DNA from 4 places in the Embleya sp. NPDC055664 genome. Region 4 is predicted to be linked to each of the others. Evidence: riboswitches for the same ligand, from Rfam matches in the RefSeq annotation. Region 4 holds a riboswitch; each other region holds the start of a gene.
What was found. Region 4 has a riboswitch for cyclic di-AMP ahead of ACWGR4_RS25455 (NlpC/P60 family protein). Riboswitches for the same ligand answer to the same signal wherever they lie in the genome.
Positions count from the first base shown of each region.

Region 1 (4,449 bases), on a different contig from region 4:
CGCACAGCCCACGCCACCCGCCGGCACCGGTGCCTCCCTCATGCTCGGCTGCTTCGAACGCGCCATGTTCCCGAAGGTCTCCCGCGCGGCCCGCACCCTCCTGCCCGGCCTGAAGGTGCCCGACGACCAGGGCTGCTGCGGAGCGCTGCACGCGCACAACGGCGAATCGACCAAGGGCCGTGCCCTCGCCCGCCGCCTCGGCGAACGACTCCCCGGCCGGATCGTCACCACCTCCGGCGGATGCGCCGCGCACCTGGCCGACGTCATCGGCCGCGACCGGGTCGCCGAATTGTCCGAGGTGGTCGACGTCTCGGCCCTCCCCGAACGCCGGGTGGCCGGCCGCCGGGTCAGGGTCACCCTCCAGGACTCCTGCCACCTGCGCAACGGCCTCGGCGTCTGGCGCGAACCGCGCGAAGTCCTTTCCGCAGTGGCCGACTTCGTGGAAACCCCGGGCGCCGGCGACTGCTGCGGCGCGGCCGGCACCCACTCCCTCCTGCGCCCGATCGAATCCCGCCGCATCCTCGACCGCAAGCTGGACGCGATCGAGGCCAGTGGCGCCGACGTCGTGGTCGCGGTCAACCCGGGCTGCCTGCGCCAACTCCGCACCGGCCTGCGGCGCCGCAAGTCGCGCGTACGCGCGGTACACCTCGCCGAATTCCTCACCGCACCCAACGGCGGCGCCCGGACGCCCTGACCACGACGGACCCGACACCGGCGTCTCGGGCCGGGTTCGGCGTATGCGGCTCCACACGGGGGGAGCCGCATACGCCGAACCCGACCCGAGACACCCACACCTATCCGGCTCGGCCCTGCCCTCCCGAGGCTCCGGCGAAGTGACAAGCGGCTCGGAGTGAATGGCGCCGGGACCACGGGCCCACAACCTCGCCGAGACGCGCCGTGTTTCGCTGACACCGGCTGCTTCGGCCGACTGACAGAATCGGCACATGGCCGGACCGCGTGCGCGGGCACGACTTCGCTGGACGGGGTCGGCCGCAGAGACACTGATCTTCCTGTCCAGTGTCGCGTTCCTGAGCAGCACCGCCCGGTGGGCGCTGATCGTGTGGGTCGTCGTCGGGTCGCTCTACATCGCCGGCGGGTTCGCGGCCGTGTGGCGGGGACGGCCCGTCGAGGCCGGCGCGGTCACGGAGCTGCGCGCTCTGGCCCGGTGGTCGTGGATCGCGCCGCTGCTCGCGGGGACGACCGGCGCCGTATCGGCGGTGACGGCTCTGCTTGCGAAGGACCAGGTCGTCGGCGGTCATCGTGATCTCGGACTGACGGTCGCCGCTTCGCTCGGGGTGATCCTGTCGTGGGCGCTGATGCAGGTCGGCTTCGCGCAGATCTACCTCGTCATCGACGTCACCGGCGGGCACGGCGACCTTCGGTTCCCCGAGGGCACGACGCCGTCGTTCCTGAGTTTCGCGTACTTCTCCTTCACGCTCGCCACGTCGTTCGCGACCAGCGATGTCGAAGTCGTCGGTGTGCGGATGCGGCGGATCGTGCTCGTCCACACCGTCATCGCCTACTTCTACAACGCCCTGGTGGTCGCCGTCGCGTTCCAGGTGCTTCAGGGGCTCGTCAGCCCGTGAGGCGCGGCCCGCGACGACATGCCACCCCGCGATGACGGGGTGTACCCGAGCCGAGGTTCGATCACCGGCAGTCCATACAGGGCAAATCACCCGAATCGGTGCCAGTCAGGCCGAAAGCCTCCATCACGCCACCCGGCCCGAAGGGGCCATCCCATCGAACGCCGGTTCCGCGACGCGCGCGCCTTCACCCTCGCCGCATCCCACAAATGGGCAGGTCGGGAGCCGTTTCGACCCGTTTTCCACCATCCCGAGACCGTCGTTTCCGACAAATCCCGTGGCGCACGTCACATCCCGCGCACCGATTGTCAGGAACTCGCACGCACCGTGAACCGAATTTCCACGATTCTCACTCCCCGCAATTCCGACCTCACTCCCCGCTGAAGGTCCCGGACACAATGCGTGGACGCTTCGGGACTTTCGGTCCCCTAATTCCACCCTTCCGACCCGAATCTTCGGTTTCGGCGAAACGTGATGTTTGGATCCGAGTCGGGTGTATGCGTAGCTTGGTGCTTCGCCGCACCGGTCCGGTGTTCGGCGGAATGTGTCTCCCGGTTCGCCGAATCCTGCCGCCGGAGAGGCCACGGTACGAAACCCGAAAGGCAGGAGCGGGGGAACCAAGTGGAATGCCGTCCCGGGCGTCCGCATGTCGCGGACATCCGATAACGACGGCTTGGGGTGAAGCCGTGCCCGCCTCCTCGATACCCGAGGAGTCGACGCCGGCCGGGCGAGACTCTCCAGCCCGAATCCGACAGCTCACTTCGTAGGCGTGGGAGAAGGAAAATCTTCGTGCAGTCGTTCATCACCCCTGCCCGCAAGCCCAAGAACGCGCGCCTCGCGCTCACCCTCGGCATGGCCGGCGCCATCGTCGCCGCCCCGCTGATCACCGGCTTCGCCACCTCCGCCACCGCCGCCCCGGTCTCCGTCTGGGACAAGGTCGCCATGGGCGAGAGCTCGGGCAACTGGCACATCAACACCGGCAACGGTTTCTACGGTGGCCTGCAGTTCACGCAGAGCACCTGGAACGAGTTCGGCGGTCAGCAGTACGCCCCGCGTGCGGACCTGGCCACCAAGGACCAGCAGATCGCCATCGCGGAGAAGGTCCTCGCCGTACAGGGCCCCGGCGCGTGGCCGAACACCTCGGGCCCCGCGGGCCTGACCCGTGGCGGCGCCGCTCCGGCCATCTCCCCCAACGCCAAGTCGGGCTCGACCAAGGCCACCGTCAAGGTCGCCCCCAAGGTCGCCGAGAAGCCGGTCGAGTCCGCGCCGGCCCCGAAGGCCCCGAAGATCGAGGTCGTCCCGGCCGCCGAAACCAAGGCCACGACCACCACCTACTCCGTGGTCAAGGGCGACACCCTGTCCAAGATCGCCGCGGCCAAGGACGTCGAGGGCGGCTGGCACAAGCTGTACGCCGACAACAAGTCCGTCATCGGCGGCAACCCGAACCTGATCCTGGTCGGCCAGAAGCTCTCGCTCTCCGGCAAGGCCGCGGCCGCCACGAAGACCGAGGTCGCGCCGAAGGCCGAGGCCAAGGTCGAGACCAAGACCGAGGCCCAGCCCTCCGTGTCGGTCAAGGTCGCCCCGAAGCCCGTGACCAAGGAGAAGGCCCCCGTCGTGGCCAAGGACTCCTCGGCCAAGGCCGGCAGCACCGCCGTCAACTCCTCGGGCTACGTCGCCCCGGTGAACGGTGCCCTGGGCACCGCGTTCGGCACCGGTGGCTCCATGTGGTCCAGCGGCAGCCACACCGGCCAGGACTTCGTGGTCGGCACCGGCACCTCCGTCAAGGCCATCACCTCGGGCACCGTGGTCAGCGCCGGCAACGGTGGCGCCTACGGCAACGAGGTCGTCATCAAGCACGCGGACGGCAAGTACTCGCAGTACGCCCACCTGTCCAGCATCGGCGTCCGCGCCGGCCAGACGGTGAGCACCGGCCAGCAGATCGGCCTCTCGGGCGCGACCGGCAACGTGACCGGCCCGCACCTGCACTTCGAGATCCGCACCACCCCGAACTACGGCAGCGGCATCAACCCCGTCACCTACCTGCGCGCGCACGGCGTCAACCTCTGATCCGAGCACAACCGGGAAGTTCCAGGGCCGGGCCCGTCGACCACGCGTCGACGGGCCCGGCCCTGTTCCATGCCCACCGCGCGGGCGGGTCCGGCCGAGTGCGCACTGTCCGCCGGAGCGGGCACCGCCCGCCCGAGCGAGCACCATCCGCTACGCCCACCGCGCACCCGGCAGCGCTTCCCCCGCGTCAGCCCCGCGCGGGATAGCGCTTCGGCAGCGGCAGCCCTCGCGCCGCCATCAGCTCCCGCAACCGATCGGGGTAATCGGTGATCAGCCCGTCCACGCCGTCGTCCATCAACTTCGCCATGGTCGCCGGATCGTCGATGGTCCACGGCACCACCTTGATGCCCAGTCGGTGTGCCTCCTCGACCATCGCCCGGGTCACGTAGGGACGGTAGTTCGGGTCGCCCACCCTGCCGTCCTGCGGAAAGCCGTGCACCGGCGAGAACGACGTCGCGCCGAACGACTTGATCGCCCGCAGCGGGTCGCCGCCGAAGTCGTCGATGTCCAGGCCGCCCAGCCAGGGCGAGGCGCCGGGCTTGCCGACCTGGAGGAAGTCGTAGTTGGTCAACGCAACGAGCGGCAGCCGGGGTTCGACCTGACGCATCCTCATCAGCGAGCCCCAGTCGAAGCTTTGGATGGTGACCTGGCGCAACAGCCCGGCCCGGCGCACCTCGCGGGCCACCGTCTGCACGAACTGCTCGCGCGGCGCCGTCTCGTTCGGCGCGCCCGCCTCGACCTTGGTCTCCACGTTGAGCTTCACGCCGCGTGCGTGGCGCCGGTTGACCAGGTCGAACAC
Region 1 is NZ_JBSHGZ010000046.1:75,775-80,223, forward strand. Features, by position in the region: gene ACWGR4_RS42880 ((Fe-S)-binding protein) at 1-694, shown strand, start outside; gene ACWGR4_RS42885 (DUF1345 domain-containing protein) at 945-1,586, shown strand; cyclic di-AMP (ydaO/yuaA leader) riboswitch at 2,167-2,368, shown strand; gene ACWGR4_RS42890 (transglycosylase family protein) at 2,436-3,650, shown strand; gene ACWGR4_RS42895 (glycerophosphodiester phosphodiesterase family protein) at 3,838-4,449, opposite strand, start outside.
Region 1: another riboswitch for cyclic di-AMP. It lies ahead of ACWGR4_RS42890 (transglycosylase family protein); the one in region 4 lies ahead of ACWGR4_RS25455 (NlpC/P60 family protein).

Region 2 (4,449 bases), on a different contig from region 4:
ACTTCTTCGGGTCCAGATCCAGGTCGCGGCAGACCATTGCCATCAGCCGCTGCTGGTCGGCGGAGTCGTAGATGGAGAACGAGGAGCTCATGCCGAGCTTCTTGTACTGCTGCCGCAGGATGCGTACGCAGGCCGAGTGGAAGGTGGACACCCACATCGCCTTGGTGCGCGGCCCGACCAGCGCCTCGACCCGCTCGCGCATCTCGGCGGCGGCCTTGTTGGTGAAGGTGATCGCCAGGATCTCGCCGGGGTGTACGTGGCGGGAGGCGAGCAGGTGGGCGATGCGGTGGGTCAGCACGCGGGTCTTGCCGGAGCCCGCGCCCGCCACGATGAGCAGCGGGGACCCCTCGTGCACGACCGCGGCGCGCTGTTGCGGGTTCATCCCGTCGAGCAGCCGGGCCGGGTCCACCACGGGGCGCGGGGCGCCGTTGCGGTAGTAGGCGTCGCGTGGCTCGGGCGGCGGTGCGTACTGCCCCTCGTACAGGTCGTCCGGATAGTCCTCCGGCAGGCCGTACACGTGGTTCTCGTCCGGCTCGGGCGGCAGCGGGATCTCGTCCGCGGAGCCGGCGGGGGACTTCTTGGCCGCGGTGTCGAAACCGGGCAGGGGGATGTCGTCGAAGAGGCTGCTCATCGTTCCCCGAGTCTAGGTGGGTGTCGGGCGGGTCGTGCCCGGGCCGTTGTCGCGGGCAGGGATCATTGCGCCGACAACCATCTTCGCCCCGTCGGACATCGGGTCGACCGTCAAGGGAGTACATCGTGCTGGACGATCGCGACGTGGAGCGGATCCTGGTGCTGGCCGCGCACCCGGACGACATCGACTTCGGGGCGGCGGGGACGGTCGCCACGTGGACCGAGGCGGGCATCGAGGTGAGCTACTGCCTGGTCACCGACGGGGACGCGGGCGGGTTCGATCCGGCGGTGCCCCGGTCGGAGATCGGCGGGATCCGGCGGGCCGAGCAGAGCGCGGCGGCGGCGCATGTGGGGGTGCGGCAGCTGTACTGGCTGGGGTATCCGGACGGGCGCGTGGCAGCCTCCATGGAACTGCGGCGCGACATCAGCCGGGTGATCCGACAGGTACGCCCGCAGCGCATGGTGATCCCGAGTCCGGAGCGGGACTGGGCCCGGCTGGCGCCCAGCCACCCCGATCACCTGGAGGCCGGCGAGGCGGCGATGCGGGCGATCTATCCGGACGCGCGCAACCCGTTCGCCCACCCCGAGCTGCTGGAGGCGGAGGGGCTGAAGGAGTGGACGGTGCCGGAGACCTGGCTGTCGCCGACCGCGGCGCCGAACCACGCGGTGGACGTGACGGAGGTGTTCGAGCGCAAGATCGCGGCGCTGCTGTCGCACGAGAGCCAGACGGGCCATCTGCCGGAGCTGCGCGAGCACGTGGTGTCGATGCTGGAGGGCAACGCGGCGCGGTTCGAACTGGGCGCCGGGCGTATGGCCGAGGTGTTCCGGGTGGTGGACACCCGCTAGCGGCGGGACCGGCGGCTCAGGTCCACATCACGGCGATGGCGATGTTCGCCACGGTCAGCAGGCCGATCGCGCCGAGGACGCGTGCGGACACCCGGTCCGCGGCGCGGTTGCCCCACACCAGCAACAGGATGACCAGCAGGATCCCGAGCTTGGTGCCGATCTTGGCGGTGTCCACGTCGCGGTCCAGGCCGGACTGCACCACGCCCACCAGGGCCAGGCCGGTGACGAGCATGGTCAGCGCGCCGTGCGTCATCGCCGGCACGATCCGCACGTCGCCGGTGCGCAGCGCGGACATCTGGGTGAGGAAGCCGCCGAGCAGGGCCGCGATGCCCACGATGTGCAGCACCAGCAGGATCTGCCGCAGAACGTCCACGTCGTACAACCCCTCGTCGATCATCGCCCCGGCGGGCACCCGGCCGGCGTTCTCGGCGCCCATGCCGGACCCCCGCCGCCGTCCGGCAGCCTAGCCGGCGGCGATCCACGCCTCTCCATCGGTCGAATGCCATTAAAGATCGCCAAAAGGGATCAAGATCGACTTTAGGGAATCCGGGCGCTTTTCCCGTGATACGCGGAGATGGAAACGGTGACATTGGTAAAGTTTTGGCAATGTGAAGGCCGATGGTGATGGTCCTGACACGCGTGTGACTAGTGTTCTGCGGCAGGCGATCGGCTCGAGGTCGGCCACCCGGTCGACACGATCGCCTCCGCCGAATTCGGTGACGGGTTTCGGTGACGGTGGGCAACCACGGTCGTCGCGACGCGAAGCCGGAACCGGGGACCCTCGCAGTCCCTTGGGGTGAATCGGTGCTCCGGCACCGTAGGGCGCCTTCTTCCGCCCGAACCCGTCAGCTAACCCGGTAGGCGGCCGAGGAAGGAGACCCGCCACCAGTGGCGTCCCAACGTCGACCCGGGCAACACCGCAAGCCCAAGCCGCGTACCGCCGTGCGTACCGCCGCGACCGTGGTCACGGCCGCCGCGACGATGACCGGTGTGATGACCTTCGCCGGCACCGCGAGCGCGGACCCCGCGCAGTCGTTCCAGCAGACCAAGGACCGCGTCAACCAGCTGCACAGCGACGTGATCAAGGCCACCGAAGCCGCCAACGGCGTCGAGGAACAGATCGAGAAGCAGCAGGGCACCGCGAACCAGACCCAGGCCCGGATCACCGAGGAACAGGCCGCGCTGAACGCCCTGCGCGACCAGATCGGCGTCCTGGCGGCCAACCAGTACCGCAGCGGCGGCCTCCCGCCGTCCCTCTCGCTCGCGCTCAGCGGCGACCCCGAGGGATACCTGCAGAAGTCGCAGATGATGTCCCAGCTCGACGGCCAGCAGGCCGCCAAGCTGAAGCAGATCGCGGCGCAGGCCCGAGTTCTCCAGCAGGACCGCACCGAGGCCTCCTCGCAGCTCGCGGAACTGGAGAAGCTGCGCACCGACCTGAACAAGAACAAGACCGACATCCAGGCCAAGCTCACCGAGGCACAGCGCCTGCTGAACACGCTCACCGCGCAGCAGCAGAAGGAAGTCCTCGACTCGGACGAGCACGCGAACGACACGCGTGCCAACGACCGCAGTTCGCGGGACAAGCAGGACACCACGCCGACGACCAACGTGCCGGCCTCCGGCCGGGCCGCGGCGGCGATCGCGTTCGCGCGGTCCCAGATCGGCAAGCCGTACGTCTCCGGCGCCGAGGGCCCCGGCTCCTACGACTGCTCGGGCCTGACCCAGGCGTCCTGGAAGGCCGCGGGCGTGCGCCTGACCCGGACGACCTGGACCCAGGTCAACGACGGTCCGCGCGTCGCCAAGGGCTCGCTCCAGCCGGGCGACCTGGTGTTCTTCTACTCGGACAACCGGCACGTGGGCCTGTACATCGGCAACGGCAAGATCATCCACGCCCCGCGTCCCGGCAAGACCGTGACCGAGGCGCCGGTCGACTCGATGCCGTTCTACGCGGCCATCCGACCCGGCTAGGCCCGGCGGACCCCGTCACACGTACGAAGGCGCCCTCCCGTCGCGGGAGGGCGCCTTCGCGCGTGTCGCCGGTCGCCCGGCTCAGACCAGTCGCCGGTCCGTCGCCCAGCGGGTCAGCTCGTGCCGGTTGGACAACTGCAACTTGCGCAGCACCGCGGAGACATGGGTCTCCACCGTCTTGACCGAGATGACCAATCGGCGGGCGATCTCCTTGTAGGCGTAGCCGCGCGCGATCAACCGCAGCACCTCGCGCTCGCGCTGGGTGAGCCGGTCCAGGTCCTCGTCGATCGGCGGCACGTCGGTGGCCGCGAACGCGTCCAGTACGAAGCCCGCCAGGCGCGGCGAGAACACCGCGTCGCCCTCGCCGACCCGGCCGATCGCGCGGATCAGTTCGTCGCCGGTGATCGACTTGGTCACATAGCCCCGGGCGCCGCCCCGGATCACCCCGATCACGTCCTCCGCGGCGTCGGACACGGACAGCGCCAGGAAGCGCACCGCCGGGATCAGCGACGCGCACCGGCGCAACACCTCGACCCCGCCGCCGCCGGGCAGGTGCACGTCGAGCAGGACCACCTCGGGGCGGGTCTCGGTGACCACGGCCACCGCGCTCGCCACGTCGTCGGCCTCGCCGACCACCTCGACCGCCTCGCCGATCTCGGCTCGCACGCCGGTGCGGAACATCCGGTGGTCGTCGACGAGGACCACCCGGGTGCGGGGCGTGCCCTCGACGGGTGCGCTACTCGTCTCGGTGGTGTTCACGTGTTCGTCCTTCCCACAGCGGACCGGCCGGCGTCGGCGCGGCGCATCTCCAGCTCGACCTCGGTGCCCTCGCCGGGTTCGCTGCGGATGTTCGCGGCGCCCCCGTTGCGGCGCATGCGCCCGAGCACGGACTCTCGCACACCCAGCCGGTCGGCGGGTACGGAGTCGGGGTCGAAACCGGGTCCGCGGTCGCGGACGAACACCGTGACCGTGTCCTCGTCGGCCTCGCCGAACACCGAGATCGCC
Region 2 is NZ_JBSHGZ010000008.1:198,239-202,687, forward strand. Features, by position in the region: gene pcrA (DNA helicase PcrA) at 1-631, opposite strand, end outside; gene ACWGR4_RS17065 (PIG-L deacetylase family protein) at 757-1,476, shown strand; gene ACWGR4_RS17070 (hypothetical protein) at 1,493-1,849, opposite strand; cyclic di-AMP (ydaO/yuaA leader) riboswitch at 2,225-2,355, shown strand; gene ACWGR4_RS17075 (NlpC/P60 family protein) at 2,365-3,444, shown strand; gene ACWGR4_RS17080 (LuxR C-terminal-related transcriptional regulator) at 3,526-4,203, opposite strand; gene ACWGR4_RS17085 (ATP-binding protein) at 4,200-4,449, opposite strand, start outside.
Region 2: another riboswitch for cyclic di-AMP. It lies ahead of ACWGR4_RS17075 (NlpC/P60 family protein); the one in region 4 lies ahead of ACWGR4_RS25455 (NlpC/P60 family protein).

Region 3 (4,449 bases), on a different contig from region 4:
GGTCGGTCCGGTCGATCGGCCGGTCGGACCCCTCGCCGTTCGACGACACGATCCGGGTCCCTACCCGTCGAGTAGGCCGCGCATTGTTTCGGCTGCCCGGGCGGCTGCGTCGGCACAACAATTGTTGAACAACACGTGTATCCGGTCGACGGTTTCGGCCGGCATGCGCACTCGGGGCACCCACTCGGCCAGTTCCGCGCTCGTATAGGTGTGGCGGAACCGTTCTTCCTTCGACCCACTCCCCCAGGCCCGGTTGCGGCCGTGGAAGCGAACCACCGCCAGCTCGGGCGTGGTGGCCACGGCAACCGGGGGGATGGACGTGGGCAGCGACTGCGCCGTGTCGACCGCCACCGCGGCGACACCGAGGCGTTCGAGGAGAGCCGTCGTCGCGGCGCGATGTTCGTCCTGCCACCAGAGCGGATGCCGGAACTCGACGGCGAGCGGCCACCCTTGCGCCCGCTCGACGCAGTCGTGGAGGAAACGTGTGGCAGCCGAACCGGGCGCCAAGGACGGCGGGAACTGAAAGAGCAACGTGCCGAGACGTCCTGCCTCGCGCAACGGCAGCAGCGCCCCGCTGCGGGTGCTGGGCAACGCGTAGTAGGTCGCGTCCACCTCGACCACCGGGAACTGCCGGGCGTAGTGCGAAGTCGGTGTTCCGCGTCCCGGCATTCGGCCGGATACCAACCACTGGAGACCAAGGCGGAGTCGGTCCACGAGCTCGTGCCCACCGATATACGATCCATGGCCCACACGCCTACCCCGGTTCCCGGAACCTTCCGCACGGCAAGGCAGGGCAAGGCAACCCGAGATACCGCGTGCCCCGAGGCACCGGCAGCGCCGACAACGACGATCGGTCCGGGAGGGGTGCTCGCCCCCTCCCGGACCGATCGTCGGTGTAGCGCGGTCGGGTGGGTCTAGCCCGGTCGGACGGCCGCGTAGAACGGCATCGAGTCCAAGGGGGCCTCGGTCACGTTCTTGCCGGGGCGGGGGGCGTGGATGATCTTGCCGTTGCCGATGTACATGCCCACGTGCGAGTTGTCCGAGAAGTAGAACACCAGGTCGCCCGGCTTGAGCGCGTCCTTGGAGATCCGCGGGCCGTCGTTGACCTGGGTCCACGTGGTGCGGCTGAGCGAAACGTTGGCGGCTCGCCACGAGGCCTGGGTCAGGCCCGAGCAGTCGTACGAGTCGGGGCCCACGCCTCGCGGCGCGTACGGCTTGCCGATTTGGGCCCGCGCGAACGCGATCGCGGCCGCCGCCCGGCCGGACACGGGGACGTCCTTGCCCGTCGTCGGCGGCGGGTCCGTCTTGTCGCGCGAGCTGCGGTCGGTCTCGGTGCGCGAACCCGCGTCGTTCTTGTGCTCGTTCGAGTCGAGGACTTCCTTCTGCTGCTGCGCGGTGAGCGTGTTCAGCAGGCGCTGTGCCTCGGTGAGCTTGTTCTGGATCTCGCCCTTGTGCCGGTTCAGCTCGGTGCGCAGCTTCTCCAGTTCCGCGAGCTGCGAGGAGGCCTCGGTGCGGTCCTGCTGGAGAACTCGGGCCTGCGCCGCGATCTGCTTCAGCTTCGCGGCCTGCTGGCCGTCGAGCTGGGACAACATCTGCGACTTCTGCAGGTATCCCTCGGGGTCGCCGCTGAGCGCGAGCGAGAGCGAGGGCGGCAGACCGCCGCTGCGGTACTGATTGGCCGCCAGGACACCGATCTGGTCGCGCAGCGTGTTGAGCGCGGCCTGTTCCTCGGTGATCCGGGCCTGGGTCTGGTTCGCGGTGCCCTGCTGCTTGGTGATCTGCTCGTCGACGCCGTTGGCGGCTTCGGTGGCCTTGATCGCCTCGCTGTGCAGCTGGTTGACGCGGTCCTTGGTCTGCTGGAACGACTGCGCGGGGTCCGCGCTCGCGGTGCCGGCGAAGGTCATCACACCGGTCATCGTCGCGGCGGCCGTGACCACGGTCGCGGCGGTACGCACGGCGGTGCGGGGCTTGGGCTTGCGGTGCTGCCCGGATCGACGCTGGGACGCCACTGGCGGCGGTCTCCTTCCTCGGCCGCCTACCGGGTTAGCTGACGGGTTCGGGCGGAAGAAGGCGCCCTACGGTGCCGGAGCACCGATTCACCCCAGGGACTGTGAAGGGTCCCCGGTTCCGGCTTCGTGTCGCGGCGACCGCGGTTGCCCACCGTCACCGAAACCCGTCACCGAATTCGGCGGAGGCGAACGTGTCGACCGGGTGGCCGACGTGGAGCCGCTCGCCTATCGCAGAACGATAGTCACAGGCGTGTCACGACCCTCACTCGGGGTCTCTGCATTGCCAAAACTTTACCAAGAGTTCCGTTTCACCCGTCGTCGTATCACAGGAAAAGCACTCGGAATCCCGAAAGTCGATCTTGGGCCGATTTGGCAACGATTGGTGGCAAGGATCTGCCGTCCGACCTCCGCAAACGTCGCCGCACCCGCGAAATGGGCCGCCTACGGGGTTACCACGCGCCAGGCTCCGCTGTTTCGCCCGGCTTGCCTGTCCTTTTCGAACCGGGCATTCGCAAGGCCCGGCCGATCCGAGGCGAATACGCACATCGAGCGACATCGAGCGGCATCGAACAGGTGCGGGCAGACCCCGAACCCGGATTCGAAAATCGACCCCCGGTCCGGCGCCGTGCCCACTACCCCGACACCGACCGCCCCGCCGCCGCCACCGCCAGATCGCCTTCCGCTCCCACACGCGCGTCGTACTCCGCCCGCGCCTCGGCGATACGTTCCTGATGTTCCTCGGTCCAGGTGACCAGCGAGCGGATCGTGGTGTGCAGCGTGGTCCCCATCGGGGTGAGCGCGTAGTCCACCCGAGGCGGCACGACCGGATACACCGTGCGGCGCACCAGGCCGTCGCGTTCGAGCTGGCGCAGCGTCACGGTGAGCATGCGCTGGCTGATCCCGTCGATCTCCCGCCGCAACTCGGTGAAGCGCAACGTACGGCTCTCCAGGATCGCGATCACCAGAAGCGACCACTTGTCGGCGACCCGGTCGAGGATCTGCCGGACCTCGCACCCCTCGCGCACGTCCCACTGGAGGGCGTCGTAGTCCTCCTGGTTACTCGGGCAGGGGGTCGGTTCCTTCGAAGTGCCTTCTTCCATGGAAGTCGATGCTGCCGAAGGATGGGGTCGGTTACAAGAGGGAACCGGGTTCGTCCGAAGAACCGACCCCCGGTGCCCCGATCCCACCGCAATCCCACCCACCCGCGTCCCGAGGGGCTGTCGCATGTCCACATCCACGTCCGCACCCGGCAGCGCCACCGAATCCGCCCCCGAATCCGCCGCCGGCGACACCCCCGCCGGCCGCATGAGCCCCCGCGCCTGGGGCATGCTGCTCGTCCTCTGCGGCGCGATCTTCCTCGAGGGCATCGACATCGCGATGCTCAACGTCGCGCTGCCCACCATCCGCGAGGACCTTGGCATGTCCACCGGTGGCGTGAGCTGGGTGATGAGCGCGTACGTGCTCGCCTACGCCGGCTTCATGCTCCTCGGTGGCCGCACCGCCGATCTGCTCGGCCGGCGGCGGATGTTCCTCTTGTGGCTGAGCGTCTTCCTGGTCTTCTCCGGCCTGGGCGGATTCGCCACCGAGGGCTGGATGCTGATCGTGGCCCGCTTCGTGACCGGCGCCTCGGCCGCCTTCATGACCCCTGCCGGGCTGTCCATCATCACCACCGGCTTCCCGGAGGGGCCGCAGCGCAACCGGGCACTGCTCTTCTACGCGGGCACCGCCGCGGGCGGCTTCTCGCTCGGCCTGGTGATCGGCGGACTGCTGACGGCGATCGACTGGCGGCTGGTGTTCTTCGTACCGGTCGCGCTCGCCGCGGTGATCCTGGCGGCGGCGTCGGCGCTGATCCCCCGGGACGAGCGGCCCGAGGCCGGCGGGGGCTTCGACCTCGTCGGGGCGATCAGCGTGACCGGTTCGATGTTGCTGCTGGTCTACGGCGTGGTCCGGCTCGAACACCCCGCCGACGGCCCGGGCTGGACGATCGTGGTCTTCGCGGGCGGGCTCGCCCTTCTGCTCGCCTTCGTGGCCGTCGAACGACGCGCGGCGAATCCGCTGGTACGCCTCGGCATCCTGCGCTCGGGCGCGCTGGTCCGGGCGAACCTGGGCGCGATGTTGTTCGCGGGCTCGTTCTTCGGCTTCCAGTTCATCGCGGTCTTCTACCTCCAGGAGATCCGCGGCTGGTCGACCCTGGAGACCAGTTTCGCGCTGCTCGCGGTCGGGGCGGACGCGGTACTCGCGCCGACGCTGACACCGAGGCTGGTGGAGCGCTTCGGGAACCTGCGGGTGATCCTCGGCGGGATGGTGGCCGCCGCCGCGGCGTACGCGCTGTTCCTGTCGATCGACGGCGACACCTCCTACGTGGCGATGTTCCCGACGATGCTGCTGCTCGGTCTGGCCTTCGCGCTGGCGTACGGCCCGCTCACCATCGCCGCGACCG
Region 3 is NZ_JBSHGZ010000060.1:514-4,962, forward strand. Features, by position in the region: partial or broken gene ACWGR4_RS46165 (DUF72 domain-containing protein) at 61-743, opposite strand; gene ACWGR4_RS46170 (C40 family peptidase) at 915-2,009, opposite strand; cyclic di-AMP (ydaO/yuaA leader) riboswitch at 2,018-2,156, opposite strand; gene ACWGR4_RS46175 (winged helix-turn-helix transcriptional regulator) at 2,642-3,109, opposite strand; gene ACWGR4_RS46180 (MFS transporter) at 3,315-4,449, shown strand, end outside.
Region 3: another riboswitch for cyclic di-AMP. It lies ahead of ACWGR4_RS46170 (C40 family peptidase); the one in region 4 lies ahead of ACWGR4_RS25455 (NlpC/P60 family protein).

Region 4 (4,449 bases):
CCGAGCACCTGTCCGATCCGGACGCCGACCGTATCCGCGCGTTGATCGACCACGTGTGCGGACACGGCGCGGCGGACATTCTCCGCGCCGCGCTGCCGCCGGGAGTTCCCGACGCGGTCGTGGACATGGTGTCCCGGCACTGCCGCTTCGACCACGCCGCGCTGCTCGTCTTCCCGGAGCGGCTCGGCGACCTGCTCGACCGACTGCCGCACTGGGGATTACGGACCACCGAGGTCGTGCCCAGCACCGTCGTTCGCGACCGCATCGCCGAACGCCTGGGCCTGCGCGCGGATTCGGTCGAGGTACACATCGTGCGATGCTCGCTGCCCGGCGACGGGGTCGCCGCCTGCGAGGGCCGCAACCTCGAACTGTTCGCCGTGGCACCGGTCCCGGGAGCCGACTTCGCCCGACTACGGGCCGAGGAGCGCGCCCGCAACGGCGAGACACACTTCGCCTTCCGCGTGGTCGAGCCGACCCCGGTCACCCTCCTGGATCTGCACGACCTGCTGGTGTCCCGGGACGAGGTACTGCGGGACGGCGGCGGCTTCAATCCGCACGAGGACACCTTCGTGCTGTACTTCCGCAGCACCGGCGAACCGGCCTCGGACCGCTGGCCGCGCCGCCTGGAGATCCTGGCCACCGGTTCGTATCCCGAGGTACTGCGGCGCCATGCGGCTCCGAACCCGGCGGCCGGTCGAGTCGGTTCGCCGGTGCACGAGGATCCGCCGGGCGAGGACCCGATCCGGGAGATGTTGCACCTGGTCACCGGCGCGTGGGTGACCCAGGCGATCGGTGTCGCGGCGCGGCTGGGCCTGGCCGACCACCTCGGCGACGGGTCCCGGTCGGTGGCCGCGCTGGCCGAGGAGGCGGGCGCCGAACCGGACCGCCTGGGGCGGCTGTTGCGCCTGCTGGCCGGGCACGGGGTGTTCCGGGCCGAGGCGGACGGGCACTATCGGCTCACCGAGCGCGGTGCGCTGCTGCGCACCGATCGGGACGGATCGTTGGCCGCGTTGGCGGACCTGTACAGCGGTCTGTTCTTCACGTCGTATCTCGGGCTGGAGCACACGGTGCGCACCGGCGAGGACGCGTTCACCCGGGTGCACGGCCGCGAGTCGTTCGAATATTTCGCGGAACACCCGGACGACGCCCGGCTGTTTCGGGAGGCGATGGCGTTCGGCACGATCGTCTTCGACGCGGTGCCGGCCGCCCTGGATCTGCCGCCGGCCGCGACGGTGGTCGATGTCGGGGGCGGCGACGGGGAGTTGCTGCTACGCGTGTTGCGCGAGCATCCGACCGCACGCGGGGTGCTCTTCGAGCGGGGGCATGTGGTCGACGCCGCCCGGGAGTTGCTCGCCGCATCGGCCGCCAAGGACCGGTGCGACCTGGTGGTCGGCGACTTCTTCGTCGATCCGCTGCCCGGCGGCGGAGACGTGTACCTGCTGGCCCGGATCCTGCACGACTGGGCGGACGCCGAGTGCCTGGTCGTGTTGCGGGCCCTGGCCCGGGCGATGCCGGTCGACGCACGCCTGGCGATCGTCGAACGGCCGATCGTCGAGGCGGGCGAATCGGTGTTGCCGCTGCGCTTCGACATCCAGATGATGACCAACGCCCGAGGCCGCGAGCGCACGGTGGCGGAGTACCGCGCGTTGCTGGCCGAGGGCGGCTTCGAACTGCTCGACCTGCGACCGCTGCCGCTGGACATGGCGGTACTCACCGCGCGACCGCGCCCCACGCAGGAGTAGGCACCGGACGCGCACGTAGACACCGGGCACACGTGCGGGCACCGGGCACACGTGGGCACCGGACATGCGGCGGCGCCGTGCCCCCGACCACGGTCGGGGGCACGGCGCAGAGCCACTGCTGTCACTGCCACCGCTGTGCGATGGTCACCCGGGCGCCGCCGCGGCCGGGCCGCGCGATCAGTTCGGGCGGGTCGCGCCGGCGATCGGCATGGTGTTGATCGAGGCGATCTCCACCGGCTTGCGCGAGTTGGCGGCGTGCACCATCTTGCCGTCGCCGATGTAGATGCCGACGTGGCTGATGCCCGAGTAGAAGAACACCAGGTCGCCGGGCTGCAGGTTGGCGATCGACACGTGCGGGTCGGCGGCGAACTGGTCGTTGGTCACGCGCGGCAGCGAGATGCCCGCCGCCTTGTACGCGGCCTGGACCAGACCCGAGCAGTCGTACGCGTTCGGGCCGGTGGCGCCGTACACGTACGGCTTGCCGACCTGCGCCTTGGCGAAGGCGACGGCCTGAAGGGCCTTGCTCGACGCGTTCGAGGAACCGCCGGTGGGCGCCTGGTTGCCCTTCGAGCCACCTGTGGCGGGCTTGGCGGCGGGCTTGGCGGCGACGTCGACCGACGGCTTGCTCGTCGGCTTCGGCGCGGTCTTGCCGGTGACCGTGGTCTTCGGCTGGACCTGGATGCTCGGCTTGGCCGGGGCCTCCGCCTTGGGCTGCGCGGGCGCCGAGCCGGTCAGCCGCAGGGTCTGGCCGATCTCGATCAGGTCCGGGCCGGACAGGAGCACGTCGCGGTTGAGCTGGTACAGGCTCTGCCAGCCGCCGGAGACCTTGTTGGTCAGCGCGAGCTGGGACAGCGTGTCACCGGCCTGGACCAGGTAGCGGGCCTTCTCCGCGGCCGTGGCGGCCGCGGGCGCGGCGACCTCGGCCTGGACCGGGGCACTGTCGACCGCGGCGGTCGGCGTGGCCGACAGCACGGCGGAGGCGCCGGTGGGGGCCTGGTCGGTGGTGGGGACCTGCGCGTGGGCCGCACCGGCGCCGGCGACCGGGATGACGGCTCCCATGCCGGCGATGCCCACCGCCGCGACGAAGCGGCGGACGTTGGCGGGGCGGGCGGCTCGGTGGCGAGCGTTTGCGGACAGCATGAAATGGGGTCCTCTCCTGTCGCCTACGAGGTGAGCTGTCGGATTCGGACTGGAGCAGCCCGGTCGCTTCACGCGACTTCACCCCTAGCCGTCACCGGAACGATCCCGGCCACGGCGATTCACCTGGTTCCCCCGCTCCCGTCGGATTCTTCGCTGTAGACATCCCGCTGCCGGCGACGGGATTCGGCGTACCGGCGGCAGGGTTCACCCGAAAGGTGAATCGGCGAGAAAGGTAGGCAATGCGATGGGGAGATCACAACCGAATCGCAGAGTTTGCCCGGAGTGTAAAGGCGGAATAAAGGCGACATCTCGGCCGGCTTCGGTCGGAAGCACCCGCGATGACGAGGGCATATCTCGGAGAGTGGCGTGACGGAGCGGTAACGGAAAATAGTCGAGATCCGTCACCGGTCACCGGAAATGAATTGCAACCCGAAGTCGGCTATATAATTTATGTCCGTTTTATCCATGCGGGCTACATCACATTCCGGGCATCGGGCCGGCCGCACCGCGCCCCCACGCCCCGGCACCATGTGAACAAGTTGTTCAACACGAATCATGCGACATGATCTGTTGACATCGATCCGTGTGTCTCGGCATGCTGTGACCATGCCTTCGACTCCGGACATGCCCGCGACCCCCGAATCCCACGATCCCTTCAGCCCGCCCGACCCCGAACAGGCGCGGGCCCGGCGGGTACACGCATCCCTGTTCCGGATCGCCGAGCGGCACGCGGCCACCGACGAGCAGCGCGCGCGGCAGGTGCATCCGTACATGCTCGGCCCGCACGAGGCGATCCGGCTGGTGTCGTTCCTGCTCAGCGGTATCGCGCAGCCCGCCGACGGCGAGCCGGCGGTCGACCACGCCGACATCACCGCCGCGCTGAGCCTGATCCCGATGGCCCGGGGCGAGATGGACGACCTGGAGGCGGGGCTGCTCCGGATGGCCCGGGGGCGCGAGATGACCTGGCAGGAGATCGCCTTCGGCCTGGGCCTGGGCACCCCGCAGGCGGCCCGCCAGCGCTACGAACGCCTGCTCGGCCGCACCACCCCCGAGTCGGAGGACGACCCGGCCGCCCGGGCCTGAACGCCCGCCGGGTCAACCCGCGAAGACCTCGACCAGGGACCAGATCGCCAGGCCGAGCATGCACACCCCGCCGATCCGCTGCACGGTCTGCAACGGCATGCGCTTGGCGATGAACCGCCCGGCGAGCAGCGCCAGCGCGGACACCGACATCAGCGCCGCGACCGAGCCGATCGCGGTGGACCAGGTGCCGTTGGTGGCGGCCAGGTTGGCGGTGGTGATCTGGGTCAGGTCGCCCCACTCGCTGATGAACACGGCCATGAAGGCGGTCGAGAACACCGCCCGGAACCCGGTGATCCGCGCACCGCCGCCGTCCGCGTCCTCGTCGTCGGCGCCACCGCGCAGCAGCATGAACGCGCCGAAGCCGAAGAGCGCCGCGGAGACGAGCTTGACGATCCAACCGGGGAGCAGCCCGAGCAGACCGCCCGCGCCCACGGCGAGCGCGACGTGCACGGCGAACGCGGTCGAGGTACCGAACCAGACGTAG
Region 4 is NZ_JBSHGZ010000016.1:179,197-183,645, reverse strand. Features, by position in the region: gene ACWGR4_RS25460 (methyltransferase) at 1-1,742, shown strand, start outside; gene ACWGR4_RS25455 (NlpC/P60 family protein) at 1,920-2,882, opposite strand; cyclic di-AMP (ydaO/yuaA leader) riboswitch at 2,889-3,045, opposite strand; gene ACWGR4_RS25450 (DNA-binding protein) at 3,489-3,965, shown strand; gene ACWGR4_RS25445 (TMEM165/GDT1 family protein) at 3,978-4,449, opposite strand, start outside.